2 regions of the Variovorax sp. V116 genome follow, and region 2 is predicted to be linked to the other one. Evidence: predicted binding sites of a transcription regulator. Region 2 holds the regulator's gene; the other holds the start of a gene.

Region 1 (10,801 bases), 2.2 Mb from region 2:
TCCACCGCGCTCGGCCGCGCCGCGGCCAGCCTGGACACCGCCGCGCACGATGGGCTGTCGAGCATCCGGCCGCTGGTGGAGGCTTCCTTTGCGCTCGATGCACGCTTCGAGCTGATGCGGCGCGCGCAGGCCTCGCTGGACGTGCAGACCTACCAGCTCGGCAACGACAAGACCGGCCGCCTGCTGCTGCGCGAACTTCGAAATGCTGCGCGCCGCGGCGTGCGGGTGCGCCTGCTGCTCGACGACTTCTACACGACCGGCATGGACCGCCTGCTGCTCGGCCTGGCCGCGGAGCCCAATGCCGAGGTCCGGCTGTTCAACCCCTTCGTCAACGCCCGCGACCACTCGGCCACGCGCTGGCTCGAGTTCTTCGGCGATTTCCGCCGGCTCAACCACCGCATGCACAACAAGCTCTTCGTGGCCGATGGCGCCATGGCCATCGCGGGCGGGCGCAACCTGGCCGACGAATACTTCCTGCGCAGCGAGGATGCCAACTTCATCGACTTCGAGCTCCTCATGGCGGGCCCCGTGGTTCCGGAAGCCGCCCGCATCTTCGACACCTACTGGAACAGCGAGGTGGTCTACCCGCTCCAGCGGGTTGCCGGCGCCAGCGGCACGCCGGAGGCCATGAAGTCGGAATTCGAAGCCGCCACCTCGGCGGTCCACGCCCCTGCGCCGGCCGCGCTTCAGGGCACCGACGTGATGGGCGACCCGCCGCTCGGCGTCCAGCTGGCCGACATCGGCCGCATGAAGTGGATGCGCGCCGACGCCCATGCCGCGGCCGACAGCCCCAACAAGGCGCTGGGCATCCTCGCGTCGCCCGCCGAATCGCTCGCTGCGCGCTTCCATGAGATGACCTCCACGGCGCGCTCGGACGTGGTGGTGATCTCGCCCTACTTCATTCCCGGCGACGAAGGCATGGCCCGCATCCGCGAGGGCCGGGCGCGCGGCGTGCGCATCAGCGTCATAACCAATTCGCTGGCCGACAGCGACGAGCCGCTGGTCAACATCAACTACAACCGCTACCGCGTCGACATGCTGAAGCTGGGCGTGAACCTGTACGAGGTCAGCACCCAGCAGCTCAAGCGCAACCGCCAGCTGCGCAGCCTGCTCAAGAAGGCGCGCGGCCGCCTGCATGCCAAGCTCGCGCTGGTCGACCGCGAGTGGGTGCTGCTCGGCTCGATGAACCTCGACCCGCGCTCGGCGCGGCTGAACACCGAATTCGGCGTTCGCGTGCGGAGTTTCGAACTGACCCAGGCACTTCTGTATGCCTACCAGCTGGACGACATCGAGGGCGTCTACCGCGTCGTGCTGATGCCCGACGGCGAGAACGTGCAATGGATAGGCACCGGCGACGTGGACAACGAGGTGCTCGACAGCGAGCCCGATTCGAGCCTGCTCACGCGGCTGCAGCTGCTGCTGTTCTCCTGGTTCGTGCCGACCGACCAGTTGTAGCGGACGTCTACAATAGGTAATGAGAGTTATTCTCATTAACTGTAAATAAAACGTCAACAAATTGCAATGAGATTCCGCATCCGGTCGTCACGCATCGCCTTTGCCTTGCTCCCCCTCGCTTCCATTTCCCCGCTCTCCATGGCACAAGGCCCCGGCACCGGACAGCCGGACCCGGCGAGCCCATCGCTGCCCGAAGTGCATGTGGTCGCCGAGCCCGAATCCGGCGGCTACAACCCCACGACCAGCAGCGGTGCCACGCGCACCAGCACGCCGCTGCGGGAGGTGCCGCAGTCGGTGCGCATCGTCTCCAGCCAGCTGATCGAGGACATGGGCGCAACGCGCCTGGCCGACACGGTGGATCTTGTGAGCGGGATCACGCGCCTCAACGACTTCGGCGGCACCTGGGACAACTTCGGCATCCGCGGGTTCAGCAGCACCGACATGGGATTCCTGGTCAACGGTTTCCCCGGATCGCGCGGCTACAACCCGCCGCGCGACACCGCCACGGTCGAGCGCTTCGAATTCCTCAAGGGGCCGGCGTCGGCCATCTACGGCAGCAGCGAGCCGGGCGGCACCATCAACATCGTCACGAAGAAGCCGGAGTTCACGCGCCGCAACACGGCCGACTTCAGCATCGGCAGCCAGGGCCTGCGCCGCAGCACGCTGGACAGCACCGGCGCGCTGAGCCGGAACGTGGCCTACCGGCTGAACCTGGCGGTGGAGGAAGGCGACAGCCGAAGCGACCTGCTGAGCAACAGGCGCACCCTGGTGGCACCCGCGCTGACCTGGGTCATCGACAACAAGACAGTGCTCAACTACGAGTCCGAATTCCTGCGTTCGAAAACGCCGCTGGACCGCGGGCTGATCAATGTTCGCGGCCTGCTCGGAACCCTGCCGCGCGACCGTGTGCTCAATGAGCCCGACGACGGCAACATGACGCTCACCAGCAATACGCACCAGCTCACGCTGGACCGCCAGCTGTCGGAAAACTGGCGCGCCCGCCTCGGTGCGAGCTACAAGGAAAGCACCTTCTCGGGCAACTACACCGAAGCGACTTCGCTCGCCAGCGACAACCGGACGCTCAACCGCCGCGCCACCTGGCGCCAGCTGCCGTCGCGCGACACGTCCTTCCAGGCGGAGCTGGAAGGCAAGTTCACGACCGGCGCGCTGGCCCACACGCTGCTGGTCGGCGTGGAAGCGTCCAGGCTGTGGATGAACACCGAAATCCTCCGCTCGGGCAACTACCCGATCGACATCTACCCGCCCGTCTATGGCAAGCCCCGGCCGCCGCTCACCTCGCTCACCTCCAGCTCGGACGAGCACCAGCGTGCGAGCGCCGTTTTCCTGCAGGACCAGATCAGCCTTTCGCCGCAGTGGAAGCTGCTGGTGGGCGCCCGCTACGACCACTTCAGGCAGCGCATCGAGGACCGCGTGAACCGCAACAGCGCCCAGAAGCACGATGCTGTTTCGCCGCGCGCCGGCCTCACCTACCTGCCGAACGACTGGAGCTCCTGGTACGTCTCGGCCGGCAAGTCGTTTCGCGGCAACAGCGGCACCGACAAGAACGGCCAGGCCTTCGATCCGCAGCGTTCCACCGCGCTGGAGGCCGGCCTGAAGCTGCAGACGGCGGACCAGCGCCTGGGCGCCAACCTGGCCGTGTTCGACATCAAGAAGACGAACGTGCTGACGGCCAGCGACACGCCCGGCTTCTCCGTGGCGGCCGGCGAGGTCAAGAGCAGCGGCTTCGAGGCAGACGTCTACGGCCAGATCGACAGGAACTGGCGGGTGAGCGGAAATTTCGCCTATGTCGACGCCCGCATCTCGAAGGACGCAACGCTGGCGCCCGGCACGCGCATCGTGAACATCCCGAGGACGAGCGCCGGCCTGTTCGCCATCCGCGAGGATGCGCTGGCCGACGGCAGCCGCTATGGCGTGGGTGCCGGCATCAACTACGTGGGCAACCGTTCGGGCAACGGCGCCGACACCTACTCGCTGCCGGCCTACACCACCGTCAAGCTGGTGAGCTTCTGGCAGATCAACAAGACCGCCCGCGTGTCGATCGACGTGCACAACCTCTTCAACCGGAACTTCTACACCGCCTCGTGGGGCAACCTGTACGTGATTCCGGGCGCCAGGCGCAGCGTCGTGGCCAGCCTGAAGCTGGACCTCTGAAGCCCTCGCGACCAAAAACCGAGCGCAGTTACAGCCCGGCGGGCCGCCCCGGCCTTGAAAGTCCGCCGATTGCCCTTATGATTAGCACTCGCTGCTGACGAGTGCTAACAAAGCCTCGCTTCCAGTCGATGGGCCGCCGGCCTTTTCCGCCGGCGCCCGACCACAACCCCGTTTCTTATCCAGGAGATGCAATGAAACTTCGTCCTTTGGCCGATCGCGTGATCGTCAAGCGTGTTGACAGCGAAACCAAGACCGCCTCTGGCATCGTCATCCCCGACGCAGCCGCCGAAAAGCCCGATCAGGGTGAAGTCCTGGCCGTCGGCCCCGGCAAGCGCACCGACAAGGGCGACCTGACCGCACTGACCGTCAAGGTCGGCGACCGCGTCCTGTTCGGCAAGTACAGCGGCCAGACCGTCAAGGTCGATGGCGACGAACTGCTGGTCATGAAGGAAGACGACCTCTTTGCCGTGGTCGAGAAGTAATCAATTCATCCCTATTCGGAGTAATAAAACATGGCAGCAAAAGACGTAGTCTTCGGCGGTGAAGCCCGCGCACGCATGGTCGAGGGTGTCAACATCCTCGCCAACGCCGTCAAGGTGACTCTGGGCCCCAAGGGCCGCAACGTGGTGCTCGAGCGCTCGTTCGGCGCCCCCACCGTCACCAAGGACGGTGTGTCGGTCGCCAAGGAAATCGAACTCAAGGACAAGCTCCAGAACATGGGCGCCCAGCTCGTGAAGGAAGTGGCCTCCAAGACCAGCGACAACGCCGGTGACGGCACCACCACCGCCACGGTGCTGGCCCAGGCCATCGTTCGCGAAGGCTTCAAGTACGTGGCCGCCGGCATCAACCCGATGGACCTGAAGCGCGGCATCGACAAGGCCGTGACGGCCCTGGTCGAAGAGCTGAAGAAGGCTTCCAAGCCCACCACCACGTCGAAGGAAATCGCTCAAGTCGGCTCGATCTCGGCCAACAGCGACGAAACCATCGGCAAGCTCATCGCTGACGCGATGGACAAGGTCGGCAAGGAAGGCGTGATCACCGTCGAAGACGGCAAGTCGCTGGACAGCGAACTCGACGTCGTCGAAGGCATGCAGTTCGACCGCGGCTACCTGTCGCCCTACTTCATCAACAACCCCGAGAAGCAATCGGCGCTGCTCGACAACCCCTTCGTGCTGCTGTTCGACAAGAAGATCAGCAACATCCGCGACCTGCTCCCCACGCTGGAACAAGTCGCCAAGGCTGGCCGTCCGCTCCTGATCATTGCCGAAGAAGTCGAAGGCGAAGCCCTGGCTACGCTGGTGGTGAACACGATCCGCGGCATCCTGAAGGTCGTGGCCGTGAAGGCACCTGGCTTCGGCGACCGCCGCAAGGCCATGCTGGAAGACATCGCCATCCTGACGGGCGGCAAGGTCATCGCTGAAGAAGTGGGCCTGACGCTCGAAAAGGTGACGCTGGCCGACCTGGGCCAGGCCAAGCGCATCGAAGTGGGCAAGGAAAACACCATCATCATCGACGGTTCGGGCGCTGCGGCCGACATCGAAGCCCGCGTGAAGCAAGTGCGCGTGCAGATCGAGGAAGCCACGAGCGACTACGACCGTGAAAAGCTGCAAGAGCGCGTGGCCAAGCTGGCCGGCGGCGTTGCAGTGATCAAGGTCGGCGCTGCCACCGAAGTCGAAATGAAGGAAAAGAAGGCACGCGTCGAAGACGCCCTGCACGCCACCCGCGCTGCAGTGGAAGAAGGCGTTGTGGCCGGCGGCGGCGTGGCTCTGCTGCGTGCCAAGCAAGCCGTGGGCGACAAGGTCAAGGGCGACAACGCCGACCAGGACGCCGGCATCAAGCTGGTGCTCAAGGCCATCGAAGCGCCCCTGCGCGAAATCGTGAACAACGCCGGCGGCGAAGCCTCGGTGGTGGTGAACGCCGTGCTGGCCGGCAAGGGCAACTACGGCTTCAATGCCGCCAACGACACGTACGGCGACATGCTCGAGCTGGGCATCCTGGACCCGACCAAGGTGACCCGCACCGCGCTGCAGAACGCAGCATCGGTGGCTTCGCTGCTGCTGACGACCGAAGCCATGGTCGCCGACGCACCGAAGGAAGAAGCCGGTGCCGGCGGCGGCATGCCCGACATGGGCGGCATGGGTGGTATGGGCGGCATGGGAATGTAATTTCCCGGCTGAGCTCCATTGCTCACCAAAACGAAAGGGCCGCGAAAGCGGCCCTTTTTCATTGCGCGTACGAATTAACGGAACTGGTCGCGCAGCGCCATATAGAGCGCCCGGAAGCGCACATGACGCGCCTTGTGCCCATCGGCACCTTCAAGCGAAGGCACCAGCTGTTGCTTCACCGGCGGCAGCGTGCACACCTCGGCCACGGTGCCGCCGTCAGCCAGCCAGGCAAGGCGGGCCGCGCCCAGCGCCCCACCCGTCTCGCTGCCCGCGTACAGCGTGAGCGGCAGCTCGAAGATATCGGCCAGCAGCTGGCCCCACCAGACACTGCGCGCGCCGCCACCCACCAGCGCCACTTCGCGCAGCGGCATGCCGGCCGGCAGGCGCAGGGTGTCGAAGCCGTCGCGCAGGCCGAAGCTCACGCCCTCGACCACGGCATAGGCGATCTCCGCCGGGCCGTGCGCATGCGTGAGCCCGAACAGCACGCCCTGCGCGTTGGGATTGTTGTGCGGGGAACGCTCGCCCGAAAGGTACGGCAGGAACAGCGGGCAGCGCGCGCGCTGCGTGGGCGCGACCGACGCGGCCGCTTCGAGCAGCGCGGCCTCGTCGACGAACCTGAAGGCCTTGGCGGCCCAGCTCACGGCGCTCGCAGCCGAGAGCATCACCGACATCTGGTGCCAGCGGCCGGGCAGCGCATGGCAGAAGGCATGCATCGCCTGCGCGGGGTTCGGCAGAAAGCGGTCGGTCGAGACGAACACCACGCCCGAGGTGCCAAGCGACACGAAGCCCTGCCCCGGTTCCACCAGCCCCATGCCCACGGCGCTGGCGGCGTTGTCGCCCGCGCCACCGGCGATGAGCACGCCAGCGGCGCCGTTCCCCACGCCCCAGCGCGCGGCCAGCTCGGGCTTGAGCTGCGCCGACACTTCGCTGCCCTCCACCAGCCGCGGCATGTACCCGCGCGTGAGCCCGGTGGCCGCGAGCAGTTCGTCGGACCAGTCGCGCGCGCCCACGTCGAGCCACAGCGTGCCGGCGGCATCGGACATTTCGCTGACGGCCTCGCCGCTCAGCATGAAGCGCAGCCAGTCCTTCGGCAGCAGCACGCGCGCCGTGCGGTTGAAGATTTCAGGCTCGTGCTCGCGCACCCACAGCAGCTTGGGCGCGGTGAAGCCGGGCATCGCAAGGTTGCCCGCGATCTCGCCCAGGCGCGGCACGGCGCGCGCAAGCGCCTCGCACTGCGGGCCGCTGCGTCCGTCGTTCCAGAGGATGGCGGGCCGCAGCACCTCGCCCGCGGCGTCGAGCAGCGTGGCGCCGTGCATCTGGCCCGACAGGCCGATGGCGCGCACGGCCGAGAGCGCTTCAGCATGCGCGCCGCGAAGCTCCGCCATCACCTGCTCCAGCGCCTGCCACCATTGGCTAGGCGCCTGCTCCGACCAGAGCGGCTCTGGCCTCTCGACCGTGAGCGGCGCACGCGCCACGCCGACGATGCGGTGGTCGCCGGCGAGCAGCAACGCCTTGAGCTCGGACGTGCCGAGGTCCAGTCCCAGATACAAGATGGTGCCCCCTGATTGGTGCCTTGAAAGCGCTTGGTGTGGGCGTCAGCCGAACCGCGTGTCGGCCTGGCGCCTGAACTCGCTCGGGGTCATGCCCTTGATCTCGAGGAAGCGCCGGTTGAAGTTGGCCACGTTGTTGAAGCCGACCTGGTAGCAGATGTCGGTCACGTAGTGGTCGGTCTGCATCAGCAGGTGGCAGGCGCTGTTGATGCGCACGCGGTTGACGAAGTCGGTGAAGCTGTTGCCGGTGGAGCGCCGGAAGAAGCGGCTGAAGCGGCTTTCGCTCATGCCGAGTTCGGCCGCCACGTCCGACATGGAGATCGGCTCCGCCATGTTGCTGGTGATGCGGTTGACGATGTCGTTGATCTGGTCGACCTGCGCATCGCCTTCGACGCCGTGCGCGCCCTGCATCTGCACGCTGGAGAGCAGCCGGTAGTCGGTGCATTGCGCGAGGTCGGCCATGAACTCGAGGAACAGCCCGAGCCGGCGCACGCCGCGCGCGGCCTTGATGCTGTCCCAGTGCGCCTGCGCCTGCTGCGACATGCCGAAGAACTCGATGCCGTGCCGCGCGCGCTCGAACAGCTGCATCACGTCGCGCAGCTCCGGAATCTCGGCCGCGGCGCGCTCGATGGGCTCGTGGCGGAACTGGATCACCCGGTCGCGGCCCGCGGCGCCGCCTTCGGGCACGTCCAGCGAGATCCAGTTGTGCGGCAGCCGCGGCCCGCAGAGCACGAGGTGCCCGGGCTGGAACGGCCCGATCCAGTCGCCGATGAAGGCCTTGCCCGAGGTTTCGGTGATCAGGTGCAGCTCGTAGTCTTCATGGAAGTGCCACCGCACCAGCGGGCTCGGAAAGCCGTGCGCGAGGCAGCGCACCAGGCCGGTTTCGGGGGCCTCGTAGCCCAGCGACGGGGAGCGCGCGATGTCGCGCTCCAGCTCGGGTTGGCGCTGACGGGGAATCGAGCGTTTGCGTGTGGACGTTGTCATGGCAGCACGGGGGTCAAGGCCGGGAAGCGACAGCCTCATTGTCTTCCTGCGCCAGCGCGGCGTGAACCGCGTCGAGCGTGGGTGGATCGGCGCCTTCGCGGGTGCAGTTGAGGGCGGCGGCGGTGGCGGCGAAGCGCATCACCTCGCGCCAGGCGCCGTCGCCGAGCGCGCCAAGCTGGGCCGGGTGCTCGACGCCGTGCGCGAGCAGCGAAACCGAGAGCCCGGCCGTGAAGGTGTCGCCCGCGCCGATGGTGTCGACCACCTTGACCCGCGGCGCCGCCACGGCAAGCGGCGCATGCCCGGTGCGCCAGAGCGTGGCGCCGGCGCCGCCGCGCGTGACGATCACGGCATGCGCGCCGGCCTGGAGGCACTCCGCGGCCAGCGCATCGACCGGCTGGCCGGGGGCGAGCAGTTCGGCGTCCTCGTCGCTGAGCTTGACGAGGTCGGCCATGGCCAGCCAGCCCGTCACGCGCTCGCGGTAGGCGGCCATGTCGGGAATCAGGCTGGGCCGCACGTTCGGATCGAACACGATCACGCGGCGCCCGGCGTTGGCCGTGACCAGCTCGGCAATGCGCGTGGCCGCCGGCTCCTGCAGCAGCGAGATCGAGCCGAAATGAAGGAAGCGGCACTCCGCCGGCAGCTGCGGCGGCGGCTCGGGCGCCCAGGTGGCATCGGCGCTGCCGCGCGTGTAGAAGGCGTAGCGGTTGGTCTCGGGCGTGCGCTCGACGAAGGCCAGCGTCGACGGCGCATTGCTGCGCAGGATGAAGCTGGTATCGACGCCGTTGCGTTCGAGAAAGCGCATCAGCCGTTCGCCGAACAGGTCGGTCGACAGCTGCGTGAGAAAGCCGGTGGGCTGGCCCAGGCGCGCGCAGGCCACGGCCGTGTTGAGCGGCGAACCGCCCTCGTGGCCGAGGAACGCGAGCGCACCGGCTTCGCTGGCGGTGAAATCGATGAGGGCTTCGCCCGTGAGTGCAATGCGCATGGTTCTCGGATTCTCTTCTGTCAGGGCAAGCTGCGCGCATCGGCCAGGAAGCCGCGCTCCGCGGCCAGCGTGGCGGGATGGTCGAGCAGCTCGGCAAAGAGGCGCGGCGGAATCGTGATGGCGCCCACGCCCAGAGCCAGCAACGCAAGATAGGCCTCGCGCGAGCGGATGCTGGCGACCAGCAGGCGCGTGCCCGACGAAGGCCGCTGCGCCACCAGCGCCTGCATCTGCGCGATCAGCGCCAGCCCGTTGACGCCGGCATCGTCGAGCCGGCCGAGGTACGGTGCCGCGTAGGCCGCGCCCAACTGCGCGGCAAAGTGGGCCTGCTCGGGCGCATACACGGCGGTCCAGGTGACGGGCACGCCCTGCGCGATGAGCCGCGCGCCGGCATCCAGGCCCTGGCGCGTGGCGGGAATCTTCACGACCAGCTGGCCCCGGTCGAAGTGCGGGAGCAAGGCGGCCGCATCTTCGAGCATGCCGTCGACGTCGCTGGAATACACCTGCGCCTGCACCTGGCGTGCGCCCAGTTCGATGCAGCGCTTCAGCAGACCGGGCAATTCACCGCGGCCGATGCCGGCGCGCTTGAGCAGCGTGGGGTTGGTCGTCACGCCATGCACCACCGGATGCGGCAGGCAGGCCTGCAATTCAGGCAGGTCGGCGCTGTCGAGGTACAGATGGAAGTCTTCGTTCATGACTGTGCGTTGTTGGCGCTGTTGTTCTTGGCGCTGTTGTTCGGGGCGCTTCTGTTCAGGGCGTGTGCACAGATCACCGGGTACTCCCCTCCGCGAATGTCCCCCGGCCTGCGGCCTCCTCCTTGATTTCGCTGCGGGGAGCACCCGATGCTCTGTGCACTTGGGCACGCCGCTGGTGTACCGCTGATCAACCGCTGCTCTGAACACGCTCCCGCTGATGGGGTGCCTTGCGCAGCGAAATCAAGGGGGAGGCCGAAGGCCGGAGGACATTCGCGGAGCAAGGTACCCCGTCGGCGGGAGCGCGCCCTGAACGAAGACCAGCGCACAAGAACGAAAAAGCAGGTTCTCATCTCAGCTCATGACATTACCGCCATCGACATTGAGAGTCTGCGCCGTGATGTAGCGCGCCTCGTCGCTGGCAAGAAACACGGCCGCCCCCGCGATGTCGGCCGGCACGCCCATGCGGCCGAGCGGCACCTCCAGGCCCACGCGGCGCTTCTTCTCGCCCGGTGGCAGCCCCTCGGCCTTGGCGAACAGGCTGTCGACATGGTCCCACATCGGCGTGTCGACCACACCGGGTGCAATGCCGTTGACACGGATGCCGTGCGGCGCCATGGCCAGCGCGGCGCTCTGGGTGTAGCTGATGACCGCCGCCTTGGTCGCGCAGTAGTGCGACACCAGCGCCTCGCCGCGCCGCCCCGCCTGCGAGGCCATGTTGATGACCGACGCCCCCTGCGTGCCGGCCTCCACCATGTGGCGCAGCACGGCCTGCATCACGAAGAACATGCCCTTCACGTTGAC
Region 2 (10,801 bases):
GGGCATTTCCCATTCGAGGGCGATGAGCGTGACGTTGTCGCTGTGCGCGCCGCCCTTGCGCAGCGCCATTTCGGCCAGGTCGGGCGCGGCGTCGGACACCGGCTTGTCGGAGGACAGCGTGTGCACGATGACGGCGTCGTCGAGCACGCCCCAGACGCCGTCGGAGCACAGCATGATGCGGTCGCCGCGCTGCAGCTGCAGCGGGGCCGAAATGTCGAACAGCGGCGTGGTCGGCGAGCCCAGGCAGGTGAGCAGCAGGTTGCGGTTGACCGGCATGTCCGCGCCATGCGGACGCGGGCGCTCGGCATGCGAATGGTCGCGCGTGCGGGTCAGCAGGCGGCCGTCGCGCACCACGTAGAGGCGCGAGTCGCCGCAGTGCATCCAGGTGGCCGTGGTGCCCTGGAGCAGCGCCGCGACGACGGTGGTGCGCGGCGTGTCGAGCATGGCCTTGTGGCTCGCGTACCGCATGATCTGCTGGTGCGCCGCCATGGCCGATTCGGCCAGGAAGGCCTTGACGTCCTTGACGGTGGGGCGCGCTTCGCGCTGGTAGAGGGCCGCGATGGTCTGCAGCGCCAGCTGGGCCGCAACCTCGCCCTCGGGGTGGCCGCCCATGCCGTCGGCCAGCACGAAAAGGCCCGACTCCCGCGTGTAGCAGTAGCCCATGCGGTCTTCGTTCTTGAGACGGCCGCCCTTGCGGCTGACCTGGAATACCGAGAATTTCATGCCGGGCGCGTGGTAGGTGCCGCCGCCCTAGGCAGGGCCTTCTTGTCGAAGGAGCGGATGTTGTCAAATGAAAGCCGCACCTTTTCGCCGACGGTGAGCTTGGTATAGCGGCGCTCGCCTTCGCGGCTGAGCTCCTTTTGCAGCGCAAAGACCGACTGCGGACGCGAGAGCGGATCGAGCGACATGCACCATTCGACCACCTCGATGAGATTGTCGGAGTACACGCCGCGCAGGCGCGACAGCGACAGGCTGAGCCGGTCTTTCTCGATGCGGCGCGGGGCGTCGTTGGGCGGATAGCCCTGCATGCAGGCATAGATGCAGGCACCGATGGCGTAGATGTCGGTCCAGGGACCCATCGACGAGTCGCGCCGGTACATCTCGGGCGCGGCAAAGCCGGGGGTGTACATCGGCCGGATGAAGATGCCCTCCTTGCTGAGCACCTCGCGCGCGGCGCCGAAGTCGATCAGCACCGCCCGGTCGTCGTCGGTGACGAAGATGTTGGCGGGCTTGATGTCCAGGTGCAGCATCTTGTACTGGTGCACGATGCGAAGGCCGCGCAGGATCTCGTCGAACAGCGACCGGATGGTCGATTCGCGGAAGACCTTGGGCCTTTTCAGGTCGCGCGCGGTCACCACGAAGTCCTGCAGGGTGGCGCCCTCCAGGTAGTTCATGACCATGTAGACGGTTTCGTTCTCGCGAAAGAAGTTGAGAACGCTGACCACCGAGGCGTGCGAAATCTGCGCGAGCGAGCGCCCTTCCTCGAAAAAGCTCTTGAGGCCGAGCCGGTAGAGCGAGAGCTTTTCGGGCGCCACTTCGGGCGTCAGCTCGCCCGGCCCGCGCGTGGCGAGCGAAGATGGCAGGTATTCCTTGATGGCAACCTGCTGTCCGCTGGGGTCTATGGCGAGGTAGACAACGCCAAAACCGCCTGCGGAAAGCCGGCGAACGATGCGGTAACCGCCAATGACCGTATCGGGCAGCAGGGGCGAAGGCTTGACCTTTGACATAATCCGGGAGTTTCGCCCGAAGGCGATGGTGCGGCAAGCGAACGCCATGCCGACGCCTCGGTGCTTGCAAGCAAAACCATAGTGAGGCGCAATGCCAGTTTACAGCATGACCGGCTATGCCAGTGGCCAGAACGGCCCCGCCGGCAGCCACTCCGAAGCCGAGGCACGGCCTGCCGCCGCGGGCCGTCTCGGGGTCGAAATCCGCTCGGTCAACAGCCGCTTCCTCGACCTCACCTTCAAGTTGCCGGAGGAACTGCGCCAGCATGAAACCGCGCTGCGCGAGCTGCTCACGGGCAAGCTCAAGCGCGGCAAGGTGGAGGTGCGCGCCGCCATCGAGAACACCGCCCAGGCGGGCGTCGTCGAGCCCTCCGTCAAGCTGCTGCAGCGGCTCAACGGCGTGCAGGACGGCATCAAGGCCTGGCTGCCGGGCGCCCGCGAACTGAGCGTGGCCGACGTGCTGCGCCTGGCCGGCGGCGACAGCGCCGCCCGCGGCGACTGGGGCGGCGACCTGCTCGAGGTGGCCGGCAAGGCGCTGGATGCGCTGATGTCGGCCCGCCAGCGCGAAGGCGCGCGGCTCGCCAAGATGCTGGAGGCCCACCTCGCCCAGCTGCGCGCGCTGGTCGAACAGGCCGGTCCGCTGATTCCGCAGCTGGTCGAGCAGCAGCGCGCTCGTTTCCTGGAGCGCTGGCAGGAAGCCATGGGCCTGACCGGCGGCACCCTGCCCGAGGCCGCCCAGGACCGCGCGCTGACCGAGGCCACCGCCTTTGCCATCCGCATCGACGTGGCGGAAGAGCTCACGCGGCTGAATTCGCACCTCGACGAGATCGAGCGGCTGCTCAAGAAGGGCGGCGAAATCGGCAAGCGGCTGGACTTCCTGATCCAGGAGCTGCATCGCGAGGCCAATACACTGGGCTCCAAGTCGGCCGCGCTGGAGCTCACCCGCATCGGCGTGGACATGAAGGTGCTGATCGAGCAGATGCGCGAACAGGTACAGAACATCGAATGAGCGAGCGAATGGACTATCCAGGCAACATCTTTGTCGTGGCGGCACCCAGCGGTGCCGGCAAATCGAGCCTGGTCAAGGCGCTCATGGAGCTGGACACAGCCGTCCAGCCCTCGGTTTCCCACACCACCCGGCCACCGCGCGGGCAGGAAAAGCACGGCCGGGAGTATTTCTTTACCTCGCCCTCCGAATTCGACGCCATGATCGCGGCGGATGGGTTCGTGGAGTGGGCCCACGTGCACGGGCACCGCTACGGCACCTCCAAGAAAGCCATCGAGGAGCGCATCGCCCAGGGGGCCGACGTCATCCTGGAAATCGACTTCCAGGGCGCCATCCAGATCCGCAAGACCTTCGCCAACGCCGTGATGATCTTCATCCTGCCGCCCAGCTGGGAAGAACTGCGCTCCCGGCTGGAGCGGCGCGGCGAAGACAGCGCGGCCGTCATCGAGCTGCGCCTCAAGAATGCCGCCGAAGAGATGGCCCGGGCGGGGGAATTCGACTTCGTTATAATCAACGAGTTATTTGAGCGCGCGCTTTTCGATCTCAAGGCGATCGTCCACGCTCAGCGGCTTCGGTATTCTGCACAGCGCCGCGCACGTGCCGACACATTCGCCGCCCTGAACATCCCCTGATTTCCTGCTCACCGACCGAAAGACTCCATCATGGCCCGCATCACCGTCGAAGATTGCCTGCTTCAGATCCCCAACCGCTTCCAGCTGGTCCTGGCCGCCACCTACCGTGCGCGCATGCTGAGCCAGGGCCATGCACCCAAGATCGAGAGCAAGAACAAGCCCGCCGTCACGGCCCTGCGCGAAATCGCCGAAGGCAAGATCGGCCTGGAAATGCTCAAGAAGGTGCCGGGCTGATCGTTGTTTCTGACGCAGCCCTGCAACGAAAAGGCACCGCAAAGCGGTGCTTTTTTTACGTCTGGACGCGTCCATAGAGCGGTCACGCTAAAGTGGTAGCCATGAGCGCGGTTGCCAAACATCAGTCCCATGCCCCCACGGGGGGCACGCCCAAGCCGAGCCCGGCGGCGCTGAATGCGGCTGCCGCGAGCTTTGCCGCGCTGACCGCCAGGCTCGACTACCTGAGCCCCGAAGACACCGAGCTGGTGCGCCGCGCCTACCGCTTTGCCGACGAAGCCCACCTGGGCCAGCTGCGCAACAGCGGCGAGCCCTACATCACCCACCCCATTGCCGTAGCGGCGCAATGCGCCGAATGGAAGCTCGACGCACAGGCGCTGATGGCCGCCCTGCTGCACGATGCCATCGAGGACTGCGGGGTCACCAAGCCCGAGCTGATCGAGCGCTTCGGCGCGCCGGTGGCCGAGCTGGTCGACGGGCTCACCAAGCTGGACAAGCTGCAGTTCAACACCCGCGAGGAAAACCAGGCCGAGTCGTTCCGCAAGATGCTGCTGGCCATGGCGCGCGACGTGCGCGTGATCCTGGTCAAGCTGGCCGACCGCACGCACAACATGCGCACGCTCGACGATGCGCCGCGCGAGAAATGGGCCCGGATCTCACGCGAAACGCTCGAAATCTACGCGCCCATCGCGCACCGGCTGGGCCTGAACCAAACGTACCGCGAACTGCAGGAACTGTCGTTCCGCCATCTGAAACCGTGGCGCTATGCCACCCTGTCCAAGGCCGTGGCCAAGGCGCGCGGGCGCCGCCGCGACCTGATCCAGAAGGTGCAGCGCGAGGTCGAGACCGCCTTTGCCAACGCCAACATGACGCTGCGCATCGCGGGACGCGAGAAAACGCTCTATTCGATCTACCGCAAGATGGAGGAAAAGCACCTGAGCTTCGCCCAGGTGACCGACATCTACGGCTTTCGCCTGATCGTGCCGAACGTGATCGCCTGCTACACCGGCCTTGGCATCCTGCACCAGATGTACAAGCCGCTGCCGGGCAAGTTCAAGGACCACATCGCGATCGCCAAGCTCAACGGCTACCAGTCGCTGCACACCACGCTGGTGGGTCCGGCCGGCGTGAACGTGGAGTTCCAGCTGCGCACCGAGGCCATGCACGTGGTGGCCGAATCGGGCGTGGCGGCGCACTGGCTCTACAAGGCGGCCGAGCCGAACGCGGCCAGCAACGACCGGCTCGGCACCAAGTGGCTGCAGTCGCTGCTCGACATCCAGGACGAAACCCGCGACGCCGCCGAGTTCTGGGACCACGTCAAGGTCGACCTGTTCCCGGATGCGGTCTACGTCTTCACGCCGAAGAGCCAGATCCTCGCGCTGCCGCGCGGCGCCACGGTGGTCGACTTTGCCTACGCCATCCACAGCAACATCGGCGACCACACCTCCGCGGCACGCATCAACGGCGACCAGGTGCCGCTGCGCACGGAGCTCAAGAACGGGGACGTGGTCGAGGTCATCACCGCGCCCGTGTCCACGCCCAATCCCGCGTGGCTCGGCTTCGTGCGAACCGGCCGGGCGCGCTCCAAGATCCGCCACTACCTGAAGACCCTGGCCCATGCCGAGTCCGAAGGCCTGGGCGAGAAGCTGCTGGCCCAGGCACTGCGCGCCGAAGGCCTCAGCAAGCTGCCGGCCGAGGACGCCGAGCACCAGGCGCTGTGGGAAAAGCTGCTGCGCTTCACCGGCAACCGCACGCGCGCCGAGCTGCTGACCGACATTGGCCTGGGCAAGCGGATTGCCAGCATCGTGGCAAAGCGGCTGGTGGCCATGCTGTCCGAACTCGGCGAGCGGCCCGATGCGCTGCTGCTGAGCCGCGAGCGCTTCATCTCGCACGAGACCATTTCCCAGGGCGCCGTCACGCTGGATGGCAGCGAGAACTCGTCGGTCCGCTTTGCGCTGTGCTGCCGGCCGATTCCGGGCGACGAGATCGTGGGCTATCTCGGCCATGGCGAAGGGCTGGTCGTGCACACCGAGTCCTGCGGCGTGGGCCAGCGCCTGCGCCACAAGGACAGCGAGCGTTTCTTCGCGGTCGAATGGGCGGACGAGCCGACCCGCACCTTCGAAACCGGCGTGGTCATCACGGTGCGCAACGACAAGGGCGTGCTCGCGCGCGTGGCCGCGACCCTGGCCGACGCCGAAGCCGACATCACGCACGTCGAAATGGCCGACGAGACGCCGCAGGATTCGACCGACCTGCGCTTCGTGATTGCGGTGCGCGACCGCACCCACCTGGACAGCGTGCTGCGTGCCGCGCGGCGCACGGCCTCTGTGCTGACCGCCGCAAGGACGGTTCCCGCGCCCTGACCGGCGGGCAGGAAGGCTAGCGCGCCGTGCCCGGCGCCGGATAGCTGACCGACAGCAGCTCGACCTCATGGGCGCCGCCCGGCGTCACGAGCTTCACCACGTCGCCTTCGCGCGACTTGAGCAGCGCGCGGGCAATCGGGGAGATCCAGCTGACCTGCGACTGGGCGCTGTCCGCCTCGTCGATGCCCAGGATCGTCACGCTGCGCTCGTCGCCCGTTTCGTCCACATAGCGCACTGTTGCGCCGAAGAACACCTGGTCGCTGCCGTGATGGACCGACGGATCGGTCACTTCGGCGATTTCGAGCCGCTTGGTGAGAAAGCGGATGCGCCGATCGATTTCCCGCAGCCGCTTCTTGCCGTAGAGATAGTCGCCATTCTCGGAGCGGTCGCCGTTCTTGGCGGCCCAGTGCACGGCTTCGACGACCTTCGGGCGCTCTTCGTCCATCAGCTGAAGCAGTTCGTCGCGCAGGCGGGCATAGCCGGCCGGCGTCATGTAGTTCTTGCTGCCGCTCGGCAGTGCGGGCGCGGTGCTTTCACCGCCGTCGTCGTCACCGTCGCTCTCGGTTTCCTTGGTGAATGCTTTGCTCAACTTGGTAGAACCTCTGGTCTCAAGGAAGGGATGGGCTTTTCACCGTATTTTCAACATTCGCGACAGGGTGCGCAGCGGCGCCGTCACGCGCCACGAGTTCGAGGCCCGAAGTGCCGTGCATTGCGCTTCCAGGTGCGAGGTGCGCAATCTCGCGCGCTCCAGGTCCTGCGCGAGAACGGCCTGGCTGCGCTGGCATTCGGCGAGTTCATGTTGGCGCGCATCGCGTTCGGCGATTGCCTCGCTCAAATGCTGCTGGCAGGCCGTGCGGCCGGCAATGGCTTCGTCCAGTTCGCGCTGCTGCTCAGCGCGGCAAGCCATTGCCTCGTCGAGTTTCCGCTGGAGCACCGCGCACTCGGACACGGCCTTGTCCAGCTCACGCTTGATCGCCACGCGGTCCAGGGTGGCCTGGGAAGGAAATTCGATGCTGCCCGGCGCCTGCGCGGTGTGGGCAGCAAGCTCCCTGCCCACGCGGACCTTCGACGGCACCGCCGTCTCCCGATGGGCCGACAGCGCCCGCTCCCTGTCGAGCTTCGCACCCAGGACCGGATGCAGCTTGTCGTAGAGATACGCCGGGTCCTCCACGAGACGCGGAAAGTCGAGCATCACCAGCGGCACGTCGTGCTTGACCAGCGTGTGCATCAACTCATGAAAGCCCAGCGCAAGAAGGCGTGCTTCGTCGATCGGGTTGAGCGAATAGACGATGCCGCCCGGCGTGGTCCCCCACGACTCCCAGAGCCGGCAATCGTCCGGCAGGCCCTCCATGGCATACCGTGCGCGCAGCTCGTTGACCACGCGGCTGGTGGAGGCTTCCACGATGCTGCGCATCGGAAAGATCACCGCATCGAGCGCGATGGACGGGTCCGCGAGCAGGCGCGTGGCATAGGCATGCAGCCAGGGCGACTTGATGACGTAGGGCAGATCGGGGTTGTCGAAGGGCAGGTCCTCGAGGCCCGCGTTGGCGTCCCCGTTGTAGGTGCTCGCGTCCGGATGCCTTGCAAGATGCGTGTCCAGCCCGCAAGCCGCCAGGTACTGGACGAGGAAGGTCGTGCCGGCGCGCCCCGTGCCGGCAATCATCAGGTGGTTTTTTCTTGCGGGCGTCATTGATGCAGCGTCCGGGTTGGCGCCGTTCCCTCCAGCGAAGCCATGATCTGCTGCACCGCAGCCGAGACATCGCAGCTGGAAGTGTCGACTGTGAGCGCGGGGTTTGCCGGGGCTTCGAAGATGTCGGACACGCCGGTGAAGCGCGCGATCGCGCCCTGCCGCGCTCGCGCATACATCCCCTTGGGGTCGCGCCGCTCGCAGACTTCCAGGGGCGCGTGCACGAAGACCTCGTGGTACGAAGGGCCGACGATCGAGCGCGCGAGATCCCGGAGCGCCTGCAGCGGTGAAACGACGGCAACGATTGCCACCATGCCCTGCTCGTTCAACAGCCGAGCGATGTGGGCAATGCGGCGGATGTTCTCGTGGCGGTCTTCCGCGCTGAAGCCGAGCCCGTGGTTCAGTCCCTTGCGGACCTCGTCGCCATCCAGCCGCACGGCACCCACGCCCCTGGCGCGCAGCAAGGGCTGCAAGGCGGCGGCGATGGTGGACTTTCCCGCGCCGGACAGCCCCGTGAGCCAAATGACGGGCGGCGGCCGCAGTGTTGTTGTCGAAGCAGGACGATCGGCGTCTGGTTTCTGCAACTGTTCTGGCATCGAAAAACAGGTCTGGCCGGGCGCGGCGCCTCAAGGCAGCGGCTCACCCGGCGTGAAGGAAGACGAAGGTTCTCAAGCGGCTCGTTTTCTTCCGGCTCCTCCGGTGAACAACAAGAATGCCTCAACAGCACCCGAAGGTCGAGGGCGATCCGGCGCAGGATCGATTGCATTGAATGGAGCCCGGAGCGGGAACATTGCCCGTGATCTCGTTGAACGGAAAAATATTCCGCAGAGAGCCGCGCAAAAGAAAAAGGGTTAGGACACGTAATGTCCTAACCCTTCAAAGAGTGGTGCGGCTGGCAGGAATTGAACCCACGACCCCTTGGTTCGTAGCCAAGTACTCTATCCAACTGAGCTACAGCCGCACAGCTATCGATTATAGCATCCATTTTTGGCCCCTGGCGGACCAAGCTCAGAAATGAATGCAATTGGTAGGCCGTGATGGGCTTGAACCATCGACCAACGGATTATGAGTCCGCTGCTCTAACCAACTGAGCTAACGGCCCACGAGAGGCCACGATTCTATTCGCGGCGTCGCTCACTTGCGGTGGCTCAACGCATTGCTGACCAGCCGCGAGGTGATGTCCACGATCTGGATCATTCGCTCGTACGGCATGCGGGTGGGGCCGATCACGCCCAGCGTGCCCACCACCTGCCCGTCGACTTCATAGTTGGCGCTGACGATGGAAAGCTCCTCGATCGGCACCACCTGGCTTTCGCCGCCGATGAAGATGCGCACGCCCTCTGCCTTGCTCGACACGTCGAGCAGCCGCATCAGCTGCGCCTTCTGCTCGAACAGCTCGAAGGCACGGCGCAGCTGCCCCATGTCGCTCGAAAAATCGGTGACGGAAAGCAGGTTGCGCTCGCCGGAGATCACCACGTCGTCTTCCTGCGCCTCGGTGAGCACCTCGGAGCTGACCTTGACCGCCGCCTGCATCAGCGCGGCAATTTCGCCGCGCAGTTTTTCGACCTCGGACTGCAGGCGGTCGCGCACCTGCTCGATGGTCAGGCCCGCGTAGTGGGCATTGATGTAGTTCGATGCTTCCACCAGCTGCGACTGCGTGTAATCGGCTTCCGGAAAGATCACGCGGTTCTGCACGTCGCCGTCGGGCGAGACGATGATCACCAGCAGCCGCCGGTCCGAGAGCCGCAGGAACTCGATCTGCTTGAAGACCGAGGCGCGCCGCGGCGTCATGACCACGCCGACGAACTGCGACAGGTTGGACAGCAGGTTGGCCGCGTTGGCAATCACCTTCTGCGGCTGGTCAGGGGGCAGGTGGCTCGGCGCGTTCATGTGCTCGCGCTGGGCGGTGAGCATGGTGTCGACGAACAGCCGGTAGCCGCGCGCGGTGGGAATGCGTCCGGCCGAGGTGTGTGGGCTGGTGATCAGCCCCAAACCCTCGAGGTCGGACATGACGTTTCGGATGGTCGCGGGAGACAGGTCAAGGCCCGGGGCGCGCGACAAAGTCCGCGACCCGACCGGTTGGCCTTCGGCGATATAACGCTCGACCAGCGTCTTGAGGAGCAACTTGGCACGGTCGTCCAGCATTGCAAGATTTTAGTGTTGTACGTTAAAAATTTCGGTCAGCGGCGGAAGGCAATCTCCCGCCGAACCGCGTCCCTAGCGGCGGTGTAGCTCACACCAAGCAACCCGCCAATCTCCTTGAAACTCAAATTCCCTCGGGTGTAAAGCTCAAAGGCCAATCGGTCTTCAGTCTTGGAAAACATCCGCTGTCGCCCGAATCTAACCCCCCTTGCCCTCGCGGCGACCCGGCCGGCCTCGCAGCGCTCCCGGATGATCGACCGCTCAAACTGGGCAACAGCTCCCAGAATTTGCAGCACCAATTCGCCCATCGCTGACGACGTGTCAACCGGCTCGGTCAGCGATCGCAACGATGCCCCGCCTGAACGCAAACGCTCGAGCAGATGCAAGAGGTCCTTGAGACTCCGAGCGAGCCGATCCACTTTGTAGACCACCAGCGTGTAGCCAGGTCGCAACGCACTTAGCGCCCGGTGCAGCTCTGGCCGAGGGCCAATCCCACTCGTCTTCTCCGCGTAGATCGTGCGGACTCCTGCCGCCTTCAATGCGTCCAACTGGAGCTGCGTTTCCTGTTCATTCGTGGACACCCTCGCATAGCCAACCAACATCAGCCCGCCTCACTAAGCGCTATTGTTTTCATAGCATAGTACATTTGGCAACAACACGTTGAGGAGCGGGAATGGATAGGCATCTTCAGGAACTTCAAAACGCCATGTGGCAAGGTCTGATCTTTCAGGCCGTGATCGGTGCAGTGATCACCACGGCCCTGTTTTATGCGCTGTATCTCGTGGTCAGAACCGCAGTGCGAGACGGAGTCAGAGAAGGCATGGCACAAGGCCGAACCAACGGGAGAAGAGAGCCAGGCAAGGCACCAACGGAAAACCTTCCAGACATGCGGGCAGATTGATCACAGCGACGAATTGCCGGGTACAGGGTGCGCGAGGGTCTTTCCCCCGCAAGCGGGTCCCCGAACTTCCGGCTTAGCAATAAAGGGGCAGGTTCAAGGGGGCGACGAACTGGAC

What was found. The regulator HrcA, encoded in region 2, represses chaperone genes, less so after heat shock. The targets are predictions, from matches to a motif close to TTAGCACTCNNNNNNNNNGAGTGCTAA.
Region 1: the regulator HrcA is predicted to act here: its motif matches at 3,709-3,735, upstream of ACAM58_RS05760 (co-chaperone GroES).

The regions. Positions count from the first base shown of each region.
Region 1 covers NZ_AP028661.1:1,242,952-1,253,752, reverse strand. The annotation lists gene ACAM58_RS05770 (phospholipase D family protein) at 1-1,455, shown strand, start outside; gene ACAM58_RS05765 (TonB-dependent siderophore receptor) at 1,522-3,627, shown strand; gene ACAM58_RS05760 (co-chaperone GroES) at 3,819-4,109, shown strand; gene groL (chaperonin GroEL) at 4,140-5,792, shown strand; gene xylB (xylulokinase) at 5,867-7,342, opposite strand; gene ACAM58_RS05745 (helix-turn-helix domain-containing protein) at 7,388-8,326, opposite strand; gene ACAM58_RS05740 (carbohydrate kinase) at 8,340-9,308, opposite strand; gene ACAM58_RS05735 (transaldolase family protein) at 9,329-10,000, opposite strand; gene ACAM58_RS05730 (L-iditol 2-dehydrogenase) at 10,352-10,801, opposite strand, start outside.
Region 2 covers NZ_AP028661.1:4,474,460-4,485,260, forward strand. The annotation lists gene ACAM58_RS21360 (PP2C family serine/threonine-protein phosphatase) at 1-723, opposite strand, end outside; gene ACAM58_RS21365 (serine/threonine-protein kinase) at 720-1,727, opposite strand; gene ACAM58_RS21370 (YicC/YloC family endoribonuclease) at 1,819-2,733, shown strand; gene gmk (guanylate kinase) at 2,742-3,362, shown strand; gene rpoZ (DNA-directed RNA polymerase subunit omega) at 3,393-3,596, shown strand; gene ACAM58_RS21385 (bifunctional (p)ppGpp synthetase/guanosine-3',5'-bis(diphosphate) 3'-pyrophosphohydrolase) at 3,698-5,956, shown strand; gene greB (transcription elongation factor GreB) at 5,973-6,545, opposite strand; gene ACAM58_RS21395 (hypothetical protein) at 6,585-7,646, opposite strand; gene cysC (adenylyl-sulfate kinase) at 7,643-8,239, opposite strand; tRNA gene ACAM58_RS21405 (tRNA-Arg) at 8,528-8,604, opposite strand; tRNA gene ACAM58_RS21410 (tRNA-Ile) at 8,669-8,745, opposite strand; gene hrcA (heat-inducible transcriptional repressor HrcA) at 8,778-9,788, opposite strand; gene ACAM58_RS21420 (recombinase family protein) at 9,824-10,387, opposite strand; gene ACAM58_RS21425 (hypothetical protein) at 10,459-10,686, shown strand.